4 regions of the Bacillus sp. C-3-6 genome follow, and region 1 is predicted to be linked to each of the others. Evidence: riboswitches for the same ligand, from Rfam matches in the RefSeq annotation. Region 1 holds a riboswitch; each other region holds the start of a gene.
The links. A riboswitch is a leader RNA that binds a small molecule or an ion and turns the genes downstream of it on or off. The one in region 1 is predicted to bind S-adenosylmethionine.

Region 1 (5,467 bases):
GCTGTGGTGACTGCGAGGAATGAACCGATTAAAAATAAAACTGATCCGCCAAATGTAAATATCCGGCCGATAAATGTCGCTCTAGCTTCTTCTATTTTTTGTTGTAATTGCGTATTCATATTGATCACCTCGTAAACTATAGGCATTTAGTTATAGTCTATGTAGAATGCCTATATTGTGTGAAGTGTAAATAAAAAACCTCGGTAGGTACCGAGGTTTTTTATAATCCGATATAAGGAGATGGGTCGACTGCGTTTGTCTTGCCGACATTCCATTCTCCAAGATGAAGTTCGAAGTGTAAATGTTGTCCGTATGATTGGCCCGTGTTCCCCATAAATCCAAGCTGATCGCCTTGTTTTACAGTTTGTCCATTCGATACAGAACGGCTATTCATATGAGCATATACTGTCGTATATGTTTTTCCGTTTATACGGTGAGATAAATACACTACGTTTCCGTAACTAGATGATAATTCTGAGCGAATAACAACGCCATCTGCAGCAGCGATAATTGGAACCGTTCCCGAAGCGGCGATGTCAATTCCTTTATGGTTATCTAAAGAACGTACACCAAATCCGGAAGTTTTTGATCCAGCTGCTGGTTTGATAAAGCCACCGATGTTTGTATCATGTGGTGTTGGAGCTGCTTGAGTTGCTTGAGCAGATTTAGTAGCTTGTTGTTTGCGAGCCTCTTCTGCCTGGCGAGCTTCTTCCGCTTTACGAGCTTCTTCGGCCCGTTTTTCTTCTTCAATTGCTTTTTGCACAGCTTGACGTTGATTTTCTAAAATGCCTTTGGATTCTTCTAATCCTTCAATCTCTGAATCTACTTTTGCTACTTTCGTATGTAGATCGTTAATAAGAGTCTGTTGCTGCTGTTGGTTATTTTGTAATTCTTGTTGTTTTTGTTCTAGTTTTTGCTCAGATTCTTTCAGTTGTTGTTCTTTTTTCTCAACAGCTTCTTTTTCTGTAGTTACAGCATTTTGATCAGATGTTTGTTTTTTTACAATATCTGTATCGTTGTTTAATATTAAACTTACGGAGTACATATTATCAACAAGATCAGCAATGTTTGTAGAGTTTGTTAATACTTCTGTAATGATATTTGTACGCGGTTTTTCTTGCATAGATTGTAATCGTTGTTTAATAACTTCCTGACGTGTATCTATGTTTGTTTGTAATTGTTCTATATGTTTCTTTTTGTCAGTAATTACTTGTTGTGTTTTGCTAATTTCTTTTTTTGTATCGTTTAATTCAGCCTCGTTTTTATTAATAGAAGTAGTTAATTCATCGATTTTCTTCTGTAATTCTTGAATTTCTTTTTCTATTTGTTCTTTCTCGACTGATTTATTTTGTAAGTCACTTTGTTTGCCTTCTAATTCAGATTGAATGTTAGATAATTTATCTTGATTTGTTTCAGCGTATACGGGTGAAAGTAACGGGGAAGCAAATATCGTTCCTGCTGCTAAAACACTAAACGCTGCAAATTTCTTTTTCATAGTTGTCTGACTCCTTTCCCTATGAATGTTATATATCATAAGAAGAAGAGTGTCTATCGTTGTAATCATAATGTAAAGAAAACTTTATAAAATTGCTAAGTTTTGTCGGAATTTATCATTTTTCAACTTTAATTGTCATAGTACTTACATTTTATTTATGGCTGTAATAAAGGTATATTTTGGGATTTGTCTGTAAAATACAGGAGGAAAGTAATAGTTTTTATGGAGTGAAATAGTACTTAGAAAGCTAATAAAACACTAGTAAGGAATCGTTCTCATGTGAGGTTTTCTAACATGGGTTTATTTTTTGTCAAGAAAATTATTTGCATTCGGGCAAAGTTATTTTGTTGTCAGATTTTAAATTTTGATTTATGATTTTTAACAGGGACAAAATGTAGTGAATTGTCGAATAATATGTAATACTCTTAATTTCTTAGTTTTATAGAGATAGAATGAGAGATAGAGTGACACATCGAAGAGGGGGTTACAACAAATATGAAAAGAATAGGACTTGCATGGCAAATATTAATAGGGCTTGCGCTTGGTATTGCGGTTGGGGCGATTTTCTTTGATAATCCAGCTGTTGTGAAGTACTTACAACCAATTGGTGATATTTTCATCCGATTAATTAAAATGATCGTTGTACCGATTGTTGTAGCAAGTATTGTTGTTGGGGTTGCTGGTGTTGGCGATGTTAAAAAACTAGGTCGACTAGGCGGAAAAACAATTATTTACTTTGAAATTATTACAACAATTGCAATTATTGTTGGTCTATTAATAGCGAATATTTTCCAACCAGGAAAAGGCGTAAATATGGAGCAGTTAACAAAGACAGATATTTCGAAATATACACATACGACAGAGCAAGTACAAAGTCATTCATTTGCAGATACGTTTGTAAATATTGTTCCAACAAACATTATGAAGTCATTGGCTGACGGAGATATGCTTGCTATTATCTTCTTCTCTGTACTATTTGGTTTAGGTGTAGCAGCAATTGGTGAAAGAGGAAGACCAGTTCTTCAATTTTTCCAAGGTGTAGCTGACGCAATGTTTTATGTAACAAACCAAGTTATGAAATTTGCACCATTTGGTGTGTTTGCACTAATTGGTGTTACAGTTTCTACATTTGGTCTTGCTTCATTAATTCCATTAGGGAAATTGCTAATTGTCGTATATGGGGCAATGATCTTCTTCGTCGTAGTTGTCTTAGGACTTACAGCGAAAATATTTGGAATTAACATTTTCCAATTCTTTAAGATTTTAAAAGACGAGCTGATCTTAGCGTATTCTACAGCAAGCTCAGAAACAGTTTTACCAAAAATCATGGAGAAAATGGAGAAATTCGGTTGTCCGAAAGCAATTACATCTTTCGTTATTCCGACAGGTTATTCATTTAACTTAGATGGATCAACTTTATATCAAGCAATTGCGGCTATTTTCTTGGCGCAAATGTACGGTATTGATTTATCTATTACACAACAAATTACATTATTACTTGTATTAATGGTTACATCAAAAGGTATCGCAGGTGTACCGGGCGTATCATTCGTTGTATTATTAGCGACACTTGGTACAGTAGGTATTCCACCTGAAGGTTTAGCGTTCATTGCTGGTATTGACCGTATTTTAGATATGGCTCGTACAGCAGTTAACGTTGTAGGAAACTCTTTAGCAGCTGTAGTTATGTCTAAGTGGGAAGGTCAATATGACGCTGAAAAAGGACAAGCTTATTTAAAAGAGATTTCTGAAAAGGGTCAAGCTGCTTAATTATAATATGAACAAGCTCTCACATAATATGTGGGAGCTTTTCTGTATATAGAAGAGGAGTATACATAATGAAACGTAAATATGGTGACGGTTCTTCGTGGAAAAGACTAATAGAAAAGAGTTATAGGCTTAAGCAAGTGGAAGAGGGAATGCTCGGAATACTGGATATAAAAAAGGTGAGAGAGCCTAGTTGTAAAGAATATGATGGTAAAGAAATTTGTATTGCAAGTGATGGGTATACGTGGGTTCAATATTTCATTAATGGAAAGAACTTTGCGATTACAGCTATGTTAGATGATAGGCACAATTTAGTGCAATATTATATTGATGTGACGAAAGAATATGAAATAGACGATCGTGGTTTACCGTATTTTGATGATTTATATTTAGATGTAGTATTATTACCTAGCGGTAAGGTGTATGTATTAGATGAAGAGGAGCTAGAGGATGCTTATAAAAGTGGCGATGTCACGAAGGAAGAGTATGAGTTAGCTTGGTACACTACGAAATGGATATTAGCAGCAATAAAAAATAGTGAATTTTATTGGATTTCAATATTGGAAGAAGAAATCGAAAAGTTAAAATGATTATTGTATTCAAATTTTTGTATAATTACCAAAAAAATCTATACAAAAAATAATTGACTTTTGTTTTGTAAGCGAGTAAAGTTAGGGAAGAAATTATTATTAAAAAATAAATATGAAACCTTCTTATAAAGAGAGGCGGAGGGACTGGCCCTACGATGCCTCGGCAGCGGACTCGATTTCAGAGTGCTGTGCCAAATCCAGCAAGCATGTGCTTGAAAGATGAGAAGAGCGTTTCTTATAGATGTATAAGACCTCTTCTCATCGGAAGAGGTCTTTTGTTATTCATTAGAAAAAGGTTGAAACTAGGGAGAGATGGTACTTTGAAAGAAACGAGAGGAAATGGTTTAGCTTTATTACCACTTGGGATATTTTTGGCGCTATTTATTGGTTCTGGAATTATTACAGGTGATTTCTATAAATTGCCGATACTTGTAGCAATTTCAATTGCTGTAGGAGTCGCTTTAGTGATGAATCGTAAAGAAAGTTTTAATGTGAAAGTCGAGCGGTTCGCTAAAGGTGCAGGAAATCCGGATATTATGATTATGGTATTAATTTTTGTGCTTGCAGGTGCATTTTCTGAAACGGCTAAAGGAATGGGCGGAGTAGACTCAACTGTTAATTTAGCGTTAACTATTTTACCGCCAGGATTTATCGTAGCTGGAATCTTTGTTATTGGTGCATTTATTTCATTAGCAATGGGAACTTCAATGGGAACAATTGCAGCATTAGCGCCGATTGCTGTAGGTATTAGTGGTCAAACTGATATCTCAATTGCGCTTGCAATGGCTACTGTTGTTGGGGGAGCGATGTTTGGTGATAATTTATCATTTATTTCAGATACAACAATCGCAGCTGTTCGTTCACAAGGAACAGAAATGAAAGATAAGTTTAAAACGAATTTTTTAATTGTGTTACCAGCGGCTATTATTACAATTGTACTATTAGTAATAGTTACTTCAGGAAGTGACACGCAAATTAAAGCACATAGCTTTGATTGGATAAAGATTTTACCGTACGCAGGAGTACTTATTACAGCGCTACTTGGCTGGAATGTACTTATTGTATTAACTGGTGGAACTGTATTATCTGGTGTTATCGGTCTTATAGATGGAAGTTACACGTTAGAAAGTTTCTTTAAAAGTGTAACGACTGGAATGGGCGGTATGATGGAGTTAGTATTACTTGCTATATTAATTGGCGGTATGGTTGAATTAATCCAATATAATGGTGGTATTCAATATTTAATGAATGTATTAACACGTAATATTCGTTCGAAAAAAGGTGCAGAATTTGGTATTGCTGGTTTAGTAAGTATGACGAATATGTGTACAGCGAATAATACGATTTCGATTATCTTTACAGGCCCGCTTGCAAAAAATATTGCAGATCAATATGAAATAGACCCTCGTAAATCAGCGAGTGTATTAGATCTTTTCTCATGTTGTGTACAAGGATTAATTCCGTACGGTGCCCAAATGTTAACGGCAGCAGGATTTGCAGCGTTATCTCCGGTTGAATTGTTGCCATATGCATTTTATCCAATCTTAGTTGGAGTATGTGGGATTGTTTCTATTTTAATTGGATTTCCAAGATTTTCGAAAGTAGCTGAGAAAAA
Region 2 (5,467 bases), 2.4 Mb from region 1:
TACATCTGAAGAGGAAATTACAGCATCAATTTCTCAAACAGTTAGTCATTTCGGTTCATTAGATATATTAATTAACAACGCAGGAATGCAACACGTTTCACCCATTGAAGACTTTCCAACGGAAAAGTTTGAGCTACTAATTCAAATTATGCAAATTGCTCCGTTTATCGCAATTAAGCATGCCTTTCCGATTATGAAACAACAAAAATATGGTCGTATTATTAATGTCGCTTCTATTAACGGCCTTGTCGGGTTTGCTGAAAAAGCTGCCTACAATAGTGCAAAACATGGCGTAATTGGATTAACAAAAGTTGCCGCTTTAGAAGGTGCTACGCATGGTATTACTGTTAATGCCCTTTGCCCTGGTTATGTCGATACCCCTCTTGTACGTAATCAACTACAAGACTTAGCTACTACACGAAATGTACCACTTGAAAATGTTTTAGAAGATGTTATTTATCCACTCGTCCCACAAAAGCGCTTATTACAAGTACAAGAAATCGCTGATTATGCTATGTTTTTAGCGAGTGAAAAAGCTAAAGGTATTACTGGTCAAGCTGTCGTTATCGATGGTGGCTATACTGCTCAATAAAAAATAAAGTTTGCTCAAGAAGAGCAAACTTTATTTTTTATTGCGAGGATCTTCGTACTTTAGTAATTGCCGCGGGAGCTTCTCAATTGCAACAATTCCCCCCTCTAATTTACTTTCAATACGGTGGAGTAAATATAATGTTACAACAATTGGAAACCCTACATTACCTATCATCTTGATCCACTCTTCCATCCTCTTCTCCTCCTTTCATTATATAAGTAAGAGAAAACAATGCATTTAGGCATAAAAAAACAAGCTATTATGTATTAGCCTGTTTTTCAAATAATGATGCAATTTCTCGTTTATAATCCCCGCTTATAATACCTTTCTCAGTAATAATTCCTGTAATTAATTCGTTCGGTGTTACGTCAAATGCAGGGTTATAAACATTCGTTCCAATTGGTGCTACTTGTTTTCCAAAGATTTTCGTAACTTCTGTTTCATCTCTTTCTTCAATAATTATTTCGGCTCCAGTTTCTTTCGTAACATCAAATGTTGACAGTGGCGCAGCAACATAAAATGGGATATCAAAGTACTTTGCTAAAATAGCTAAATTCATTGTCCCTATTTTATTTGCCGTATCTCCATTTGCGACAATTCGATCCGCCCCTACAATAATTGCATTTATTTCTTTCGTTTGAATAGCATGAGCTGCAGTATTATCTGTAATAAGGGTCACATCAATATTTGCTTGCTTCAATTCCCAGGTCGTTAAGCGACCACCTTGTAAAACTGGTCTCGTTTCACACGCATATACATGTAAACGCACACCTTTCTCTTTTCCAATATAAAAGGGAGCTAATGCAGTTCCATATCTGGCAGTTGCGATACTTCCAGCGTTACAGATTGTTAAAATATTATCGCCATCTTTAAAACATGTTAACGCATATTCCCCAATATTTCGGCAGACCTCTTCATCTTCCTGCTGAATGCGAAGCGCTTCTTCTTCTAATGTTTTTTGTGCTTCTTTTATTGTAGTAATCTCTCGAATAGATTCTCTCATACGATCAATTGCCCAAAATAAATTTACTGCTGTCGGGCGTGACGTTCCTAAATAATTACAATCTCTATTAAACTTCTTTTGAAATTCTTCAATATGTACAGTGCTATATTTTTTTGATGCAAGCGCCAAGCCAAATGCAGCTACAATTCCAATTGCAGGCGCTCCTCGTACTTCTAACATTACGATGCTTTTCCAAACCTCTTCAATAGTCGTCAATGTTTTGTATTCTGTGCTATGCGGCAATTTCGTTTGATTTAATACCGCAATTGCATCACCTTTCCAGCTTACAGATCTCGGAACAGTAACAATTGTACTCACGCTTTTACGCCCCCTGAAACTGTCTGTTGAAATAATGTTCGAAACAGTTGAATATCAGCACTTTTAGATTCATATTTTATTAGTTCTTTACCTAAGGATAGCGCTTGTTTCTTAGCTTGAATTCTTGTTTCTTTATTTTCTATTTCATCTAAATCTGCTACATGAGCTAAACCAATTGTTCTACGAATCAGTTCACATCCGGCAAATCCAACTGCATCAGTAAAGATATTTTGCAAAATAATTGGTAACCATTGTTTTTCTTTCGTATATGCTTCTACACCTTCTCCAATCCATAACTTTGTAAAAGTTTCTACAAAATAACTCCACGTCTTTTCTATATGGAAAAATAGTACACTTCTTTTCTCTTCTTCTCTAGATAAAGCATTTAATAATAGATTTGCAATAAATTGACCTATGTCAAATCCAAATGGGCCATATGTCGCAAATTCTGGATCAATCACTTTCGTTTCAGAAGGTGACGAAAAAATACTACCAGTATGTAAATCACCATGAATAAGAGTTTCTTTTCTTGTTAAGAACTTATATTTATATTGTGCTACTTTTAGTTTTAAAGTTTTATCACTCCAAAGTTCATCAACCACGAGCTGTAAATCTGGCTCATAATCATTTGTATCATAATGTCCAAACGGATCTGTAAACACTAATTCCTCTGTAATTTTACAAAGGTCCGGATTTACAAAGGTACCTTCTAGTACCCTCTTCTCTTCTGACTGTAAACCAAAATCTGAAGTGTAAAATAAAACATGTGCTAGAAAACGGCCGATATGCTGGGATAAAAGCGGATATTCTTCTCCGTCTATTAATCCTTTTCTTGTAATTGTTAGTCTTGATAAGTCTTCTATTACCGTTATCGCTAACTCTTCATCATGACTGTACACTACTGGAACATAATCCGGTACATACTGCGCAAAAATTTGTAATGCCTTGCTTTCAATCGTTGCTCTTTTTATAGACAATGGCCAGCTTTCACCAACTACTTTCGCATAAGGCAGTGCTTGTTTTATTATAATTGATTTCTCTCCATCATCTAATTTGAACACGTAATTTAAGTTTCCGTCTCCAATTTCATGACAAACGACATTTGCCTTCGCTTCAAAATAGCCATGATCTTTCGCATATTGTACAGCTGTTATTTCTGTTAATGAATAATATCCCATCGTCTTCTCCCCCTTTTTAAATTCAGAGGTTTTTCTAACATAGAAAAACCTCTTTCCACTAAGAAAGAGGTTTGAAGTTTATCTTCTCCCCTCTTATCTGCCAGAAAGTTTTACTTTCTGCTGGAATTAGCACCGTGCCTTTTGGCGTAATAAACGCCCCATTTCACAATGGTATTACGGTCGGTTGCTGGGCTTCATCGGGCCAAATCCCTCCACCTGCTCTTGATAAGAGTTGTATAATTTTTTGAATTTTTAACTTTATGTTGAAGACTATACCAAGAATAAAAATCACTTGTCAACATTTTATTTGTATAATTCTGGACGGCGATCCGCAAAAACTGGAATTCCTTTACGTACTTCTTTAATTTTCTCGAATTCAAGCTCTCCAAATAAAATTGATTCCTCTTCATTCGCCTCTACTACAACTTCACCCCAAGGGTCCACAATTAAAGAATGACCCGCAAATACATTATTTGGATCCTTTCCTGCTCTATTACATGCAACAACATAACACTGATTTTCAACTGCTCTTGCTTGCAATAGCAAACGCCAATGTGCTAAACGAACTAATGGCCATTCAGCTACAACAAATAATACTTTTGCCCCTTTAGCAGTATGGACACGCATCCACTCTGGAAAACGAATATCATAACAAATTGTTCCAGCGCATTCAACATCATCCAGCTTAAATTCGCCCGTACCATTACCGGCTATTAAATATTTATGTTCATCCATAAGCTGAAATAAATGTACTTTACTATATTCGTTGACTAGCTGTCCTTCATTATTTACAACATACATCGTATTTGTAACGCCTTGCTCTGTTTGCTTTGCTATAGAACCACCAACAATATGTACATCATATTGCTTCGCCCATTCTATTAACTTTTCTTTCGTTTCCACTCCATCCCTATCTGCAATTTCAGAAAGTCTCGTTAAATCATATCCTGTTGTCCATAGTTCTGGTAAGACGATAACATCTGGCCTTTCCTTCATAGCTTCGCTTATTTTATTTTTAGCATTCTCAATATTTTTTTCTACATCTCCAAAAACAATATCCATTTGAATACATGCGACTTTCATTTTTTCAGCCCCATTCTTATTTTTTTCTTTACAAAATACTGGAAAGATTATATCATTTGTCACTAGAATTGTAACAACTTTCAAAAGAGGTGGAAAGTATGAAATTATTTCAACCTTCTGAGATAGTAACATCATTGCCAACACAATTTTTCGCTTCACTTGTTGCAAAAGTTAACAAAGTCGTTGCAGCTGGTCACGATGTTATTAATCTAGGTCAAGGTAATCCAGATCAACCAACACCGCAGCATATCGTAAAAGCTTTACAAGATGCTGCCGAAAAGACCATTCATCATAAATATCCGCCATTTCGCGGACATGAAAGCTTAAAGGAAGCCGTGACTACATTCTATAAACGTGAGTACGGCGTCGAATTAAACCCAAAAACTGAAGTTGCTATTTTGTTTGGTGGGAAGGCTGGACTAGTAGAATTACCAATTTGTTTTACAAATCCTGGTGATACAATTCTCGTTCCGGATCCAGGCTATCCAGATTATTTATCTGGGGTTGCCTTAGCAAAGGCACACTTTGAAACCATGCCGCTTATTGCAGAAAATCATTTTTTACCGGATTATAAAAAAATTGACGACTCTATCGCTGAACGGGCAAAGTTAATGTTTTTAAACTATCCAAATAACCCTACAGGTGCTACTGCATCAAAAGATTTTTTTGATACAACCATTCATTTTGCTAATAAACATAATATATTAGTTGTTCACGATTTCGCTTACGGTGCTATCGGATTTGATGGTCAAAAACCTGTTAGTTTCTTGCAAGCAGATGGTGCGAAAGATATAGGAATTGAAATTTACACGTTATCAAAAACTTTCAATATGGCTGGCTGGCGTATTGCTTTTGCAGTTGGAAATGAAAGTGTCATCGAAACCATTAACCTATTGCAAGATCATATGTATGTTAGTATTTTTGGTGCAATTCAAGATGCTGCTCGCGAAGCACTATTAAGTTCACAGTCTTGTGTAGTAGATCTTGTAAATAGTTACGAATCTCGGAGAAACGCTCTTATTTCAGCTTGTCACTCAATTGGTTGGAATGTAGACATTCCAACCGGATCATTCTTTGCATGGCTTCCTGTTCCAAAAGGATATACCTCTGAGCAATTTGCTGATATTTTACTAGAAAAAGCACATGTTGCAGTTGCTCCTGGTGTTGGATTTGGTGAACATGGCGAAGGGTATGTCCGTGTTGGTCTCTTGCATACAGAAGATAGATTACGAGAAGCCATTAATCGAATTGATAAATTAAATTTTTTCAAAAAGTAATTGACAACATGAAAAA
Region 3 (5,467 bases), 1.7 Mb from region 1:
TATCATACTGACAACAGTTTATAATACGATCGACTTCATTCATAATGTACGAGCCTTTTCTTCTATTTGTAATAACCATTTTTCGCGCTTTGATACTTTACTCGTTTTCACAGATTGAAACACTGACCGTTTTATATCACGAATGCCACAAAAACGTAAAACACCTCTCTTCATCATAATCCAATCTGCTGATCGATATAACAATGCGACGTACCATAGAGGCGAGTCTAACGTATTAATAACCCACGCTTTTTTCCCTTGCAATAATCCTTTCGGCAGAGCCCCTTCATATTTATAAGCAAATTCAGCTACGAAAATACGGTCAATAAAACCTTTTAAAATAGCTGGCATCCCCCACCACCATATTGGATAGATGAATAGAATTGTATCTGCTTCTTCTACTAACGTTCTGTATCGAGCTGTTTCTTCTTCATTTACTAAATCACGTCTTTTCTTCTCTTCATTAAATACGAGGACTGGATCAAATTGTTCTTTGTATAAATCAAGTACGGTAACTGAATGATTTGTTTCCTGTAGTCCTTTTTGCACATGATTTAAAATCGCCGCATTAAAACTTGAAGGACTAGGATGAGCGTATACAATTAGTACGTTCACTACATAACAACTCCCTCTATAAGTTAAAGTTTCCCCTTCTTTAACATCTTCTCTACAATTTGCATGTTTTTCGAACTTTGCAACAGTCGATTTAATACAGTAAGTAACTCTTCTTTTTCTAAATCTTTCAGTTTCTCTTTAACTGCACTCTCACCAGCACCTTGAATATCATAAACAACTGCCGCCATATGTTTACAATAATTTTCATACGGACATTCGCAACTACTTTTTGAAAAATCTTCGAGATCAATAACTACTTCATAATTCCCTGCATTTCCAGTAACGAAAGCAAACACTTTGTTATCTTGTATTTCAACATCTTCTACATGTCCATCTTCATAATATTCATATCCCTTATCTACAACGTACTTTGGGATCCATTTCGTTATATCTTTTAATAAGTAAGCGTACATAATTGTACCCCTTCCTTTAATTCCCTTTTGACTTCCAAACCCCTGCATGTTATTCTAAGAACTGTTAAATAGCAAGTCTATTTTGCAAAACGACTGACACCTATTCGGCGAAGGTGTCTCTTTTCATTTGCAGCCGATACGAATTGCCTCTTTCAGGCACATTCAATTTTTGACACTACACACTCAACACCATTCCCTGTATCAGGCTGCTTAAGCAGTCTTTTACTCTACATACTCCGTTATTTTTAAAAAAAGAGAGCTTAGCTCCCTTTTCTCGCCTTATAAAATACCCCTTTTTCAGTATAGAGATATTCATCAGCTAATGTAATTTTCCCATCCAGTTTCAGTTCATCTAATAGTCTTGATAAATAAAATTGATGTAACATCTTTTTCGTGAATTTTCCTTCATGATGCGAAACGATATGTTCTTGAATATCTAACAATGATATTGGCTTATCTTGCTCTATCATATATTCATAAACTGTACTACGCAGTTTTACGTATTTTTCGAGTGTCACAGCAATGCGCAACCCCTTTCTTCTTAATATAAATTTTCGTAATCGGTTTTTTTGCAACAAAAAAACCTCTCCGATAAGAAGAAGTTACGTATATATCTTCGTCTTATCTCCCAGAACAAATATGTTCTGCTGGAATTAGCACCTGCATCGCGGTTGCTGGGTTTCATCGGGCCAGTCCCTCCACCTCTCTGGATAAGAAAATATTCACTTAATTCTTACTATACGTAATTTCATTTTAATTGTCAAACAAATATAACAAATAATATTTTCTTCTTTACTGTTCATACTATACATATATGAATATGCAAGGAGGATTATGAAATGCATCAAAATGCTCGCGGATATGTACAAGATTCTTTTCAATCATTACAAGAAGCAAAACATTGTTTAGAAGAAGCATTACAGACTGTTGAAAAAGATTTTAATCGCGCTCGTATTGAGCAATCCCTTTATGCGATCGAACAAGCTATTCAACGCTGCGATTACACCGTTCACATTTTAGAACAAGATTGAAAAAACTTCCCATCATAAGGTGGGAAGTTTTTTCAAATGGCATACTTCATAATTATTGCCGTTATGATTAAAAAATATACAGAATTCACAATTTCTAAAATCCCTACTTTTATAATAGAAATTTTTTTGCCATACAATATAATGGCTCGAATGACACTTGGTATAAAAATAAGGGAGCACCACGGATTAATTGCAAATACAATGATTGTTAATAGAATATGATAACCCCAAGATATAAAACGATACTTCGGATTATTTTTCTCACGTATCATCGTTTTCACATAAAACGTACTACCTAAAAAGTATAAGAATGAAATAAGTGCAATGAATAATGCTGTATGATCGATTTGTTTCATTGAAAAATAATAACTAATTAACCCACCAACACAAAACACAATGATCGCACAAATATCATTTAATAGTGCCCTTTCATTTTTTTGACGAGCATAATGCATATTTACTATAAATAGTGGAATCATGACTATTACGAATAAAAGAATGCGCCATTCATATAATAGAGAAATCATCCCAAATACGAACGCAATAATAAAATATACAATTGAAGCATGTAAATACTCTTTTTTTCGTTTTTGTTTTATGTACATAAGGAATGGATACGTAGCTAAATAGATAAAGAACCAAGCTATAAACAATGGAATGTGATATATAGTAGGTTTTCCAAGTATGACACTTAATAGAAATGGTATAGCAAGCATCGCCCATGCACCATGTTGCTTCGGAATAACTAACTTCATTAACTATACACCTCCCTTTTGAAAATAGTTCTCACCTATTATTATACGAATAATTTTATATAGTAACGGATATATATTGGACTATTTTTTGACAATAAAAAATGCTCCTTACAATATGTAAGAAGCATGAAAGAGGCAAACGAATATGTAAGTCGCGACCCTACCTTATATGAGTATGCTTTTCTATGCTATGTTATGCTTATCTAATATACCGTATTTCTTTTTAAATCTTGTGAGAATCGTAATCCAAGAAGTACTAAATAATAGTAAGAAGACAACATTCGAAATTGCATGGCTCAAATCGAAATAAAAACTTGCGATGTAATACGAAATGACTGTTTCCCACGTTGCCTCTCGTATAAAACCGAGAAGTCCCCAGAAATTCATAATCCAGCCAAATAAAAATCCAACAAACAATCCGTACAGGAGTCTTCCCCATAGCTTTTTCATTAAAAATGTATTACGCAATAATCCAGCTATAAAACCAATCATACCCCATGAAAACATTTGCCACGGCGTCCACGGACCTTGCCCTAAAAAGATGTTAGACACAATCGCTGCTGTTGCACCGATCATAAAACCCGCTTCACTTCCAAACACAATTGCAGAAACGATAATAACAAAAGAAGTTGGTTGTACACTCGGTAAAATAGAAAATGGTACGCGGCTAACTGCTGCAATTGCTGCTAATACAGCAACGAGAACAATTTCACGTGAAACAAACGCCTTTCTTTCAAAACGGATATAGAAAGGTAACATAATAACAACTAATAAAAACAAACTACTTAACATGTAATAACCGTCCATAATAAGTGTAGTAAAGAGTAATGTGCCTATTATTACTGCAAAAATACATATTATGAATGCAACATATCGTTTGGACACGCTTCGTACACATCCTCCCACGTTAATGCATATGGCAATTCTTTTCGAATGAATCGATTGATAGATGTTGTATAAAAGAAGTTGCCGCTAAAAAATTCTTTCGGTGCATCATTCATAATGACTGTCCCATCAAATAACATCATACATTGATCAACGTATTTCGCAGCGAACTCAATGTCATGCGTTGCCATTACAATTGTTGTTCCTTCTTTTTGCAGCTTCCTAAATAGTTCTCCTACTCTTTCTTTCTTCCATGGATCTAATCCCTTTGTCGGTTCATCAAGTAATAATAACGTTGGCTTTGATAATAACGTTGTACATAATGCAAGAAGTTGTTGCTCTCCTCCGCTACAATCATGCGGATGGCGTTCTTTAAGCGAATACAACCAAAACTGTTTTAGCGTATCTTCTGCTATTTCTTTTCCTTGTTCTCCATATAATTCACGTGCACGTTCATACACCTCATCCCACACTGTATCAAATGTAAAATGATAATATGGATACTGCGATACATACCCAATACTTTTAAACCGTTCTTTCGAATCAATTTTATGTATCACTTTCCCGTTCCACTTTACTTTCCCTCTTCTCGCTTTTTGTAATCCTGCTAAAATTGTTAACAGTGTAGACTTACCTGTACCGTTCTTCCCAACGAGCGCTACCCATTTTCCTTTTTCAATCGAAACTGATAAATCACGTAAAATAAGCGGACTATTTTTTTCGTACTGGAATGAAATATGCTCTGCGCTTAAAATTACCTCTTGCTTTTCACTTTGTGCTATTGGCTCATTTACATATGATATCGCTGAAAAATTATTCATTTTCATTTGCGCCTCTCGCACCGTAAACGGAATATCTCTCACATTCCACTCTAAAAATAGCCTTGGAATTTGCGGAATAAATGGACGGAATGTTTCTACTCCCCACATATTCGTAATAACAGTTTTAGGACTACCATCATACATAATACAGCCATTATCCATACAAACAACGCGTGTTGCAAGCGGGATAACTTCATCTAAACGATGTTCACTTAAAATAATCGTAATTCCAAGTTCTTCATTAATCCGTTTTAATAATCCTAAAAACTCTTTTGCAGCAATTGGATCTAATTGTGCTGTCGGTTCATCTAATAATAATAACTTTGGCTGCATAACTAATACCGCAGCTAAATTAACAAGTTGCTTTTGCCCACCAGATAACGTGTGAACAGATTGATGCAATAAATCTTGAAATCCTAAAAAGCTAATAAGCTCTACTATTCGTTTTTGAATAATATGTGATGGTAACCCAATATTTTCTAAAGAAAATGCTAATTCTTGAATAACTGTATCCATTACGAGTTGATTTTCTGGATTTTGAAATACCATACCAATTTCTTGAGCAGATAACAAATCAGGTACATTTTCTAATAAAGTACCATCATAATATGTATCCCCAGTACGCTTACCAATTGGAAGTAATTCTTTTTTAAAATGTTTTAATAAAGTCGTCTTCCCGGATCCTGATCCGCCGGCAAGTGCAATAAACTCTCCTTTTTGAACAGAAAGAGAAATATGCTGTAACGCTTTTTCGTTTTCATCAGCATATACAAATGATAAATTGTTTATTTCTGCATGCGCCACCATAACCACTCCCTTCCTTCCATTATAATTGGTAAACTAATAAACATCGTAAATACGATAAACATCATCCCATCGTATTGCTGAAATAAAATAGATTCGACTTTCGGATAAATGATTAACTTTCCTCCGCCATACGTACTACA
Region 4 (5,467 bases), 1.2 Mb from region 1:
TATTTGTTTCGCATTCTGTACATCGAAGAATAAGAATGCGTATTCAGCTGCTGTATCAGGATTTACGGCACGTTGCCAAGCAAAGACGAAGTCCTTTGCTGTAACAGGAGTACCGTTTGACCATTTTGAATCACGCAGATGGAATGTATATTTTGTTTTATCGGGACTAATGTCAACCGACTCAGCAACACCAGGAATCGGTTTATTATCTTCTCCCATTGTATATAAACCTTCAAAAACATTGCGCATTACATTCATGGATTCCCCATCCGTTGCTTTTGCAACATCCATTGTTGGAATTTCTGAAGCGAATGATAAGTTAATTGCTTGTTTATCAGGTACTTTATCGTTTGCTTTCGCTCCGCCTGCATTATCTTTATTTCCCCCGCAAGCAGTTAGTAATAGACTTGCCCCTAAAACAGATGCAACAACAGGTACAACTTTTTTCTTCATTGTTCGTTCCTCCCTAAATGTGTTGTTCGTAACGTCATAATGTCCCTGTCTTGAAGTAGCTATAGAAGGAGATAGAACCTATTATAAATATTTGTTTATAGGTAATCAGGTGTCCTATATGTATATACATGTTGAGCTATAATCTATCGTTATATGTTTCAACTTAGTAGACATTATATTTTGATGGTGAAATATTTTGTTTCTTTGATTATTTAGAATATTAACACTGGAAAGAACTATATGTCAATAATAAAAATAGAATGTTAATTTCTTGGAATAATATATTAAAAAAGTAAATTCTCTTGTGTGAGAGAACCTACTTTTAATATATTTTGCTAAAAAAACAATTGGTGTGGGCTAATAATAAGTGGGGATGAAGAACCCCCACTTATTACGGTTTTACTTTATTTTTCAATTTTTGCCCACTTGAAGTTTAATTGACCCGCAAAGTCTACTTGCACAATTCTTTTCACATAAGAACGTTCTAAATAAGATTCGCCTTTTTGATAAAGAGGAGCGATAACAGAGTCTTTAAATAATATTTTCTCGGATTCTAGTAATGCTTCCCAGCGAGCTTTTTCATCACCAGCTAAAGTTGTTTTCACTTTTGCTATTGTTTCGTCGAATTCCTTATTAGAGTAATGATCTAAGTTATAAGGGTTATTCGTTGTAAATAGCTCAAGGAATGTAATTGGATCCGCAAAGTCAGGGCTCCAGCCGTCAATTCCGATTTCGTAGTCACCTTTTAATAAAAGCGAAACTTGTTGCTTACGCGGTTGCGGTTTTATATTTACTGTTAATCCATCTAGATTCTTTTCTAGTTGCCCTTTTAAGAATTCACCAGTTTTCTTATCAAGGTCAGCATCACTCGTTAATAATTCTAATGTTATCTTTTCAGAATCAAGCTCTTGTTTAGCTTTTTTCCATAATTCTTGTGCAGATTTTGTATCAACTTTTGTTAAATCGCCGTTTGCAGTACGGAAGTCTTTTCCTTCAGGTCCTTTTGCAAAGTTTTTTGGAACGAGACCAAATGTTGGTGTAGAGCCATCATTTAATAACGTATTTACAAAGGATTTTCTATCAATTGTTTGATCAATTGCTTGGCGTGCAGAAACGTTTTGAAGTACTTTGTTTTGTTGATTCATACGTAAAAATTGTACGCCTACGTTTGGACGTTCTTTAAAGTGGGCATCTTTTTTATATTTATCAACGAAGTCAGATGTTAGTTTTATACGATCTAATTGTTTTGACTCGAATAAATTGACTTCTGTTGATTTTTCTTTTACGACGTTAAAATTGATTTCTTCTAGTTTGACAGTATCTTTATCCCAATAGGTAGGGTTCTTCTTAAATTTAAAGCTTTGTTCGTGCTTCCAATCGCTTAGTGTAAAAGCTCCATTGTACAAGATTGTATTATCTTCTAAAGCGTACTTATCACCTTGTGCTTTAAAGAATTCCTCGTTAATTGGTAGAAATGTTGGGAACGCTGTTAAGCTAATAAAATACGGAACAGGACGTTCCAATTCTACCTCAAAAGTATGGTCATCAACTGCTTTTACACCAAGTTGGTCGGCTGGAAGTTCTTTGTTGTTAATTTTTGTTGCATTTTTAATATCAAAGAATAGAAATGCATATTCAGAGGCTGTTGCTGGATCTACGGCACGTTGCCAAGCGAACACAAAATCTTTCGCTGTAACAGGAGTGCCGTTTGACCATTTTGAATCTCGCAAATGGAATGTGTATTTCGTTTTATCGCCACTTACTTCATGAGATTTTGCAACACCAGGAACAGGTTTGTTACCTTCACCAAGATTATACAAACCTTCAAATACGTTTCTCATTACTTGACCAGAATCAGTATCTGTAGCACGAGCCGTATCCATTGTTCGTATTTCAGTAGGTGAAGATAAGTTTAAAACCTGTTTACTAGGTGCCTCGTCTTTTGCATTTGCTCCGCTTGCTTCGTTTTTATAACTACCGCAACCAGTTAATAAAATACTTACTCCTACAACTGATGCAATACCGGGTACAAACTTCTTTTTCATTTGATTTTCCTCCTAAATAATTAAGTTTGGATGATGATGAGGGAAATGAAAAATAAAAAATCCCTCTTTTCATATTGAGAAAGAGGGATTTTTACGTACAAGTTATGCACCCGTATATAAACGAAGTCCCTCATTCTATCTTTCAAGCATAAAGCTTGCAGGAAGTGGCACAGTATTCAAAATGAACCTGCTGCCGAGGTTTCAAAGGGCCAGTCCCTCCACCTCTCTTGATACAATGAGTAAACGAATAAATTTTATTAATTTTTGTGTTTCTTTGATAATTCAAAATCTTACACCTTGAATAATGAAGTGTCAACCAAATGAAATATAGTTTAAATTTTCAGTTTTCTTAAACAAAAAAACCACTGCATATGGCAGTGGTTTTTCTACTAGAAGTTAAAGTTATCTGGATCTGGACCAACGCGACGATCTTCATTTAAAGCTTGAATTGCTTTCATATCATCAGCACTTAATTCAAAGTCGAAGATGTTTGCATTTTCAATAATGCGATGTTCTTTAATTGATTTAGGGATTGTTACAACTTCGTTTTGTAAATCCCAGCGTAAAATAATTTGCGCAGTTGATTTATTATATTTTGTCGCAATTTCTTGTAACGTTGGATTATCTAGTAGTTGTCCTTGCATTAATGGTGACCAAGCTTCAAGCTGGATATTATGTTCTTTACAGAATGCATGTAGCTCTTCTTGTGCTAAACGTGGGTGATATTCCACTTGGTTGACCATTGGCTTAATTTCAGCAATTTCAAATACGTCTTGTAAGTGGTGAATGTGGAAATTACTCACACCGATAGCGCGAACACGGCCATCTTTATAAAGTTTTTCTAATGCTTTCCATGATTCAGTATATTTCCCTTTTACAGGCCAATGTACTAAATATAAATCTAAATATTCTAGACCTAATTTCTCTAATGTAGTTTCAAATGCTTGAAGTGTTGTTTCATATCCTTGATCGCTATTCCATACTTTTGAGGTAATAAATAATTCTTCACGTGAAACACCGGATTCACGAATCGCTTGTCCAACGCCTTCTTCATTTTGATAGATTGCTGCAGTATCGATGCTGCGGTAGCTATTTTTAATTGCTGCTTTTACAGAATCAATTACTTCTGAACCATCTTCTACTTTAAAAACACCTAAACCAAACCAAGGCATTTTTACACCGTTATGTAATGTTGTATAATCTTTTAAACTTGTTAAAATCATATTATTTCCCCCTAGCTTTTTTGTTTGTTGCTTCTACTGCTTTTTGAATTGCCTCTGAAAAATTATATTCGTATAAAGTTTTGAGACCCTCAGCTGTGGAACCACCTGGCGTTGTTACTTGTTCGCGGAGGTTAGCTGGATTTTGCGTTTGCTCGAGCATAGAAGCAGAGCCAGAAATCATTTGAATGACAAGATGTTTTGCGGTTTCTTCATCGACTCCATAACTTTTTGTTGCTTCAATTAAGCTTTCAGCAAAGTAATAAAGGAAGGCTGGTGCACTTCCAGTAACTGCAGTAAGCTGATGAACTTCTTCCTCAGTACAAAGTTGCGAAGTACCAATACCTCTTAAAAGCAGTTGCAGGGTTTCTTGATGCATCTCGGTTACTGATTGTCCTATTGTATATAAGGAGATAGACTTTCCAATTTCAGCAGCTGTATTAGGCATAATCCAAGCAACAGGTGTGCCTTTTGGGAGTCTAGCTTCTAAATAAGATGGTCCAATGCCAGCTGCTACTGTTACGACAAGTTGATTTGATATTAACGGAGATAGCTCAGCTAATAATTCTTCATGAGCAGAAGGTGGCATTGCTAAAACAACCGTATCGACAGATGTAATATGCTGCTTCCAATCCGTTGTAATAGACACATTATATCGCCTTTGTAATTGTTCTAACTTTTCTACGTTGCTTTGGTTAGAAATAATAATTTTTTCGATGTACTCTTTGCTTGTTTTAAGTAATCCGGAAAATATAGCTTCTGCCATACGACCAGCGCCAATAAATAAAATTCGATGTTTGTTAGGCATATCCTTTATTCCTTTCTAGTAGAGATATGTTATAAAAACGATATCATCTTTAAGAGAATTTTGTAAAAAGAAAAGACTTACCGTAGATGGAATGGATAATGAGAAGGCGGAAATTCATGGTAAAGGAAAGGGCTATTCCTTATACTGGTGATAGGGAATTTATTACACATCTGGGGAGAGATAAATATGGTTAGAAGTCCATTTTTTTTACTTGTTTCTAGTATTATTTGTGTATTAGTTGGATTGTATATTCAATCGAGTTATATTGAAATTTTCGCATCAATTATGGGGATCATTAATGTTTGGTTATTAGCGAGAGAAAAAGTATCCAACTTTTTATTTGGCATGATTACTGTTGCGGTATTTCTATACATTTTTATTACACAAGGTTTATATGCAATGGCAGTATTAGCCGCTTTTCAATTTATATTTAATGTATATGGTTGGTATTATTGGATTGCACAAAGTGGGGAGGGAGAAGTAAAAGCAACAGTTCGTTTAGATTTGAAAGGGTGGACTTTTTATATAAGTTTTATTTTAGTTGCTTGGATTGGTTGGGGTTATTATCAAGTCCGTTATTTAGAGTCAACAAGTCCATATTTAGACGCTTTAAATGCCGTATTGGGACTAGTGGCTCAATTTATGTTAAGTCGAAAAATATTAGAAAACTGGCATTTATGGATTTTATATAACGTAGTTAGCATTGTAATTTATATTTCTACTGGTTTATACGTCATGCTAATATTAGCTATTATTAACCTCTTTATATGTGTAGCTGGTTTGCTAGAGTGGAAGAGCAATTATAAGGGGCAAGAACATACAAATAATTATATCTAGAAAATAATTAGAATTAAAAAACCCCTGAAGTACATATGCTTCAGGGGTTTACTAATAGAATATAAGATTATGCTTTTGTCATACCAAGTAATACAGCGCCGCCG

Region 2: it holds a riboswitch for S-adenosylmethionine, as region 1 does, so the genes downstream of both, mtnK (S-methyl-5-thioribose kinase) here and ACW0JX_RS07315 (Na+/H+ antiporter NhaC family protein) in region 1, are expected to answer to the same signal.
Region 3: it holds a riboswitch for S-adenosylmethionine, as region 1 does, so the genes downstream of both, ACW0JX_RS15895 (hypothetical protein) here and ACW0JX_RS07315 (Na+/H+ antiporter NhaC family protein) in region 1, are expected to answer to the same signal.
Region 4: it holds a riboswitch for S-adenosylmethionine, as region 1 does, so the genes downstream of both, ACW0JX_RS01100 (peptide ABC transporter substrate-binding protein) here and ACW0JX_RS07315 (Na+/H+ antiporter NhaC family protein) in region 1, are expected to answer to the same signal.

The regions. Positions count from the first base shown of each region.
Region 1 is NZ_CM137247.1:1,407,849-1,413,315, forward strand. It holds gene ACW0JX_RS07295 (hypothetical protein) at 1-119, opposite strand, end outside; gene ACW0JX_RS07300 (murein hydrolase activator EnvC family protein) at 221-1,495, opposite strand; gene gltP (glutamate/aspartate:proton symporter GltP) at 1,991-3,265, shown strand; gene ACW0JX_RS07310 (ribonuclease FAU-1 family protein) at 3,334-3,852, shown strand; SAM riboswitch class I at 3,973-4,078, shown strand; gene ACW0JX_RS07315 (Na+/H+ antiporter NhaC family protein) at 4,173-5,467, shown strand, end outside.
Region 2 is NZ_CM137247.1:3,845,886-3,851,352, forward strand. It holds gene ACW0JX_RS19585 (3-hydroxybutyrate dehydrogenase) at 1-592, shown strand, start outside; gene ACW0JX_RS19590 (YvrJ family protein) at 623-784, opposite strand; gene mtnA (S-methyl-5-thioribose-1-phosphate isomerase) at 852-1,913, opposite strand; gene mtnK (S-methyl-5-thioribose kinase) at 1,910-3,091, opposite strand; SAM riboswitch class I at 3,182-3,323, opposite strand; gene ACW0JX_RS19605 (carbon-nitrogen family hydrolase) at 3,395-4,258, opposite strand; gene ACW0JX_RS19610 (pyridoxal phosphate-dependent aminotransferase) at 4,273-5,451, shown strand.
Region 3 is NZ_CM137247.1:3,096,462-3,101,928, forward strand. It holds gene ACW0JX_RS15880 (group-specific protein) at 1-43, opposite strand, end outside; gene ACW0JX_RS15885 (NAD(P)H-dependent oxidoreductase) at 40-615, opposite strand; gene ACW0JX_RS15890 (SWIM zinc finger family protein) at 639-1,028, opposite strand; gene ACW0JX_RS15895 (hypothetical protein) at 1,289-1,606, opposite strand; SAM riboswitch class I at 1,647-1,745, opposite strand; gene ACW0JX_RS15900 (hypothetical protein) at 1,868-2,059, shown strand; gene ACW0JX_RS15905 (YwiC-like family protein) at 2,092-2,814, opposite strand; gene ACW0JX_RS15910 (ECF transporter S component) at 2,998-3,699, opposite strand; gene ACW0JX_RS15915 (ABC transporter ATP-binding protein) at 3,672-5,327, opposite strand; gene ACW0JX_RS15920 (energy-coupling factor transporter transmembrane component T) at 5,306-5,467, opposite strand, start outside.
Region 4 is NZ_CM137247.1:190,387-195,853, forward strand. It holds gene ACW0JX_RS01095 (peptide ABC transporter substrate-binding protein) at 1-453, opposite strand, end outside; gene ACW0JX_RS01100 (peptide ABC transporter substrate-binding protein) at 858-2,498, opposite strand; SAM riboswitch class I at 2,631-2,735, opposite strand; gene ACW0JX_RS01105 (aldo/keto reductase) at 2,888-3,721, opposite strand; gene proC (pyrroline-5-carboxylate reductase) at 3,723-4,526, opposite strand; gene pnuC (nicotinamide riboside transporter PnuC) at 4,713-5,363, shown strand; gene ACW0JX_RS01120 (GRP family sugar transporter) at 5,431-5,467, opposite strand, start outside.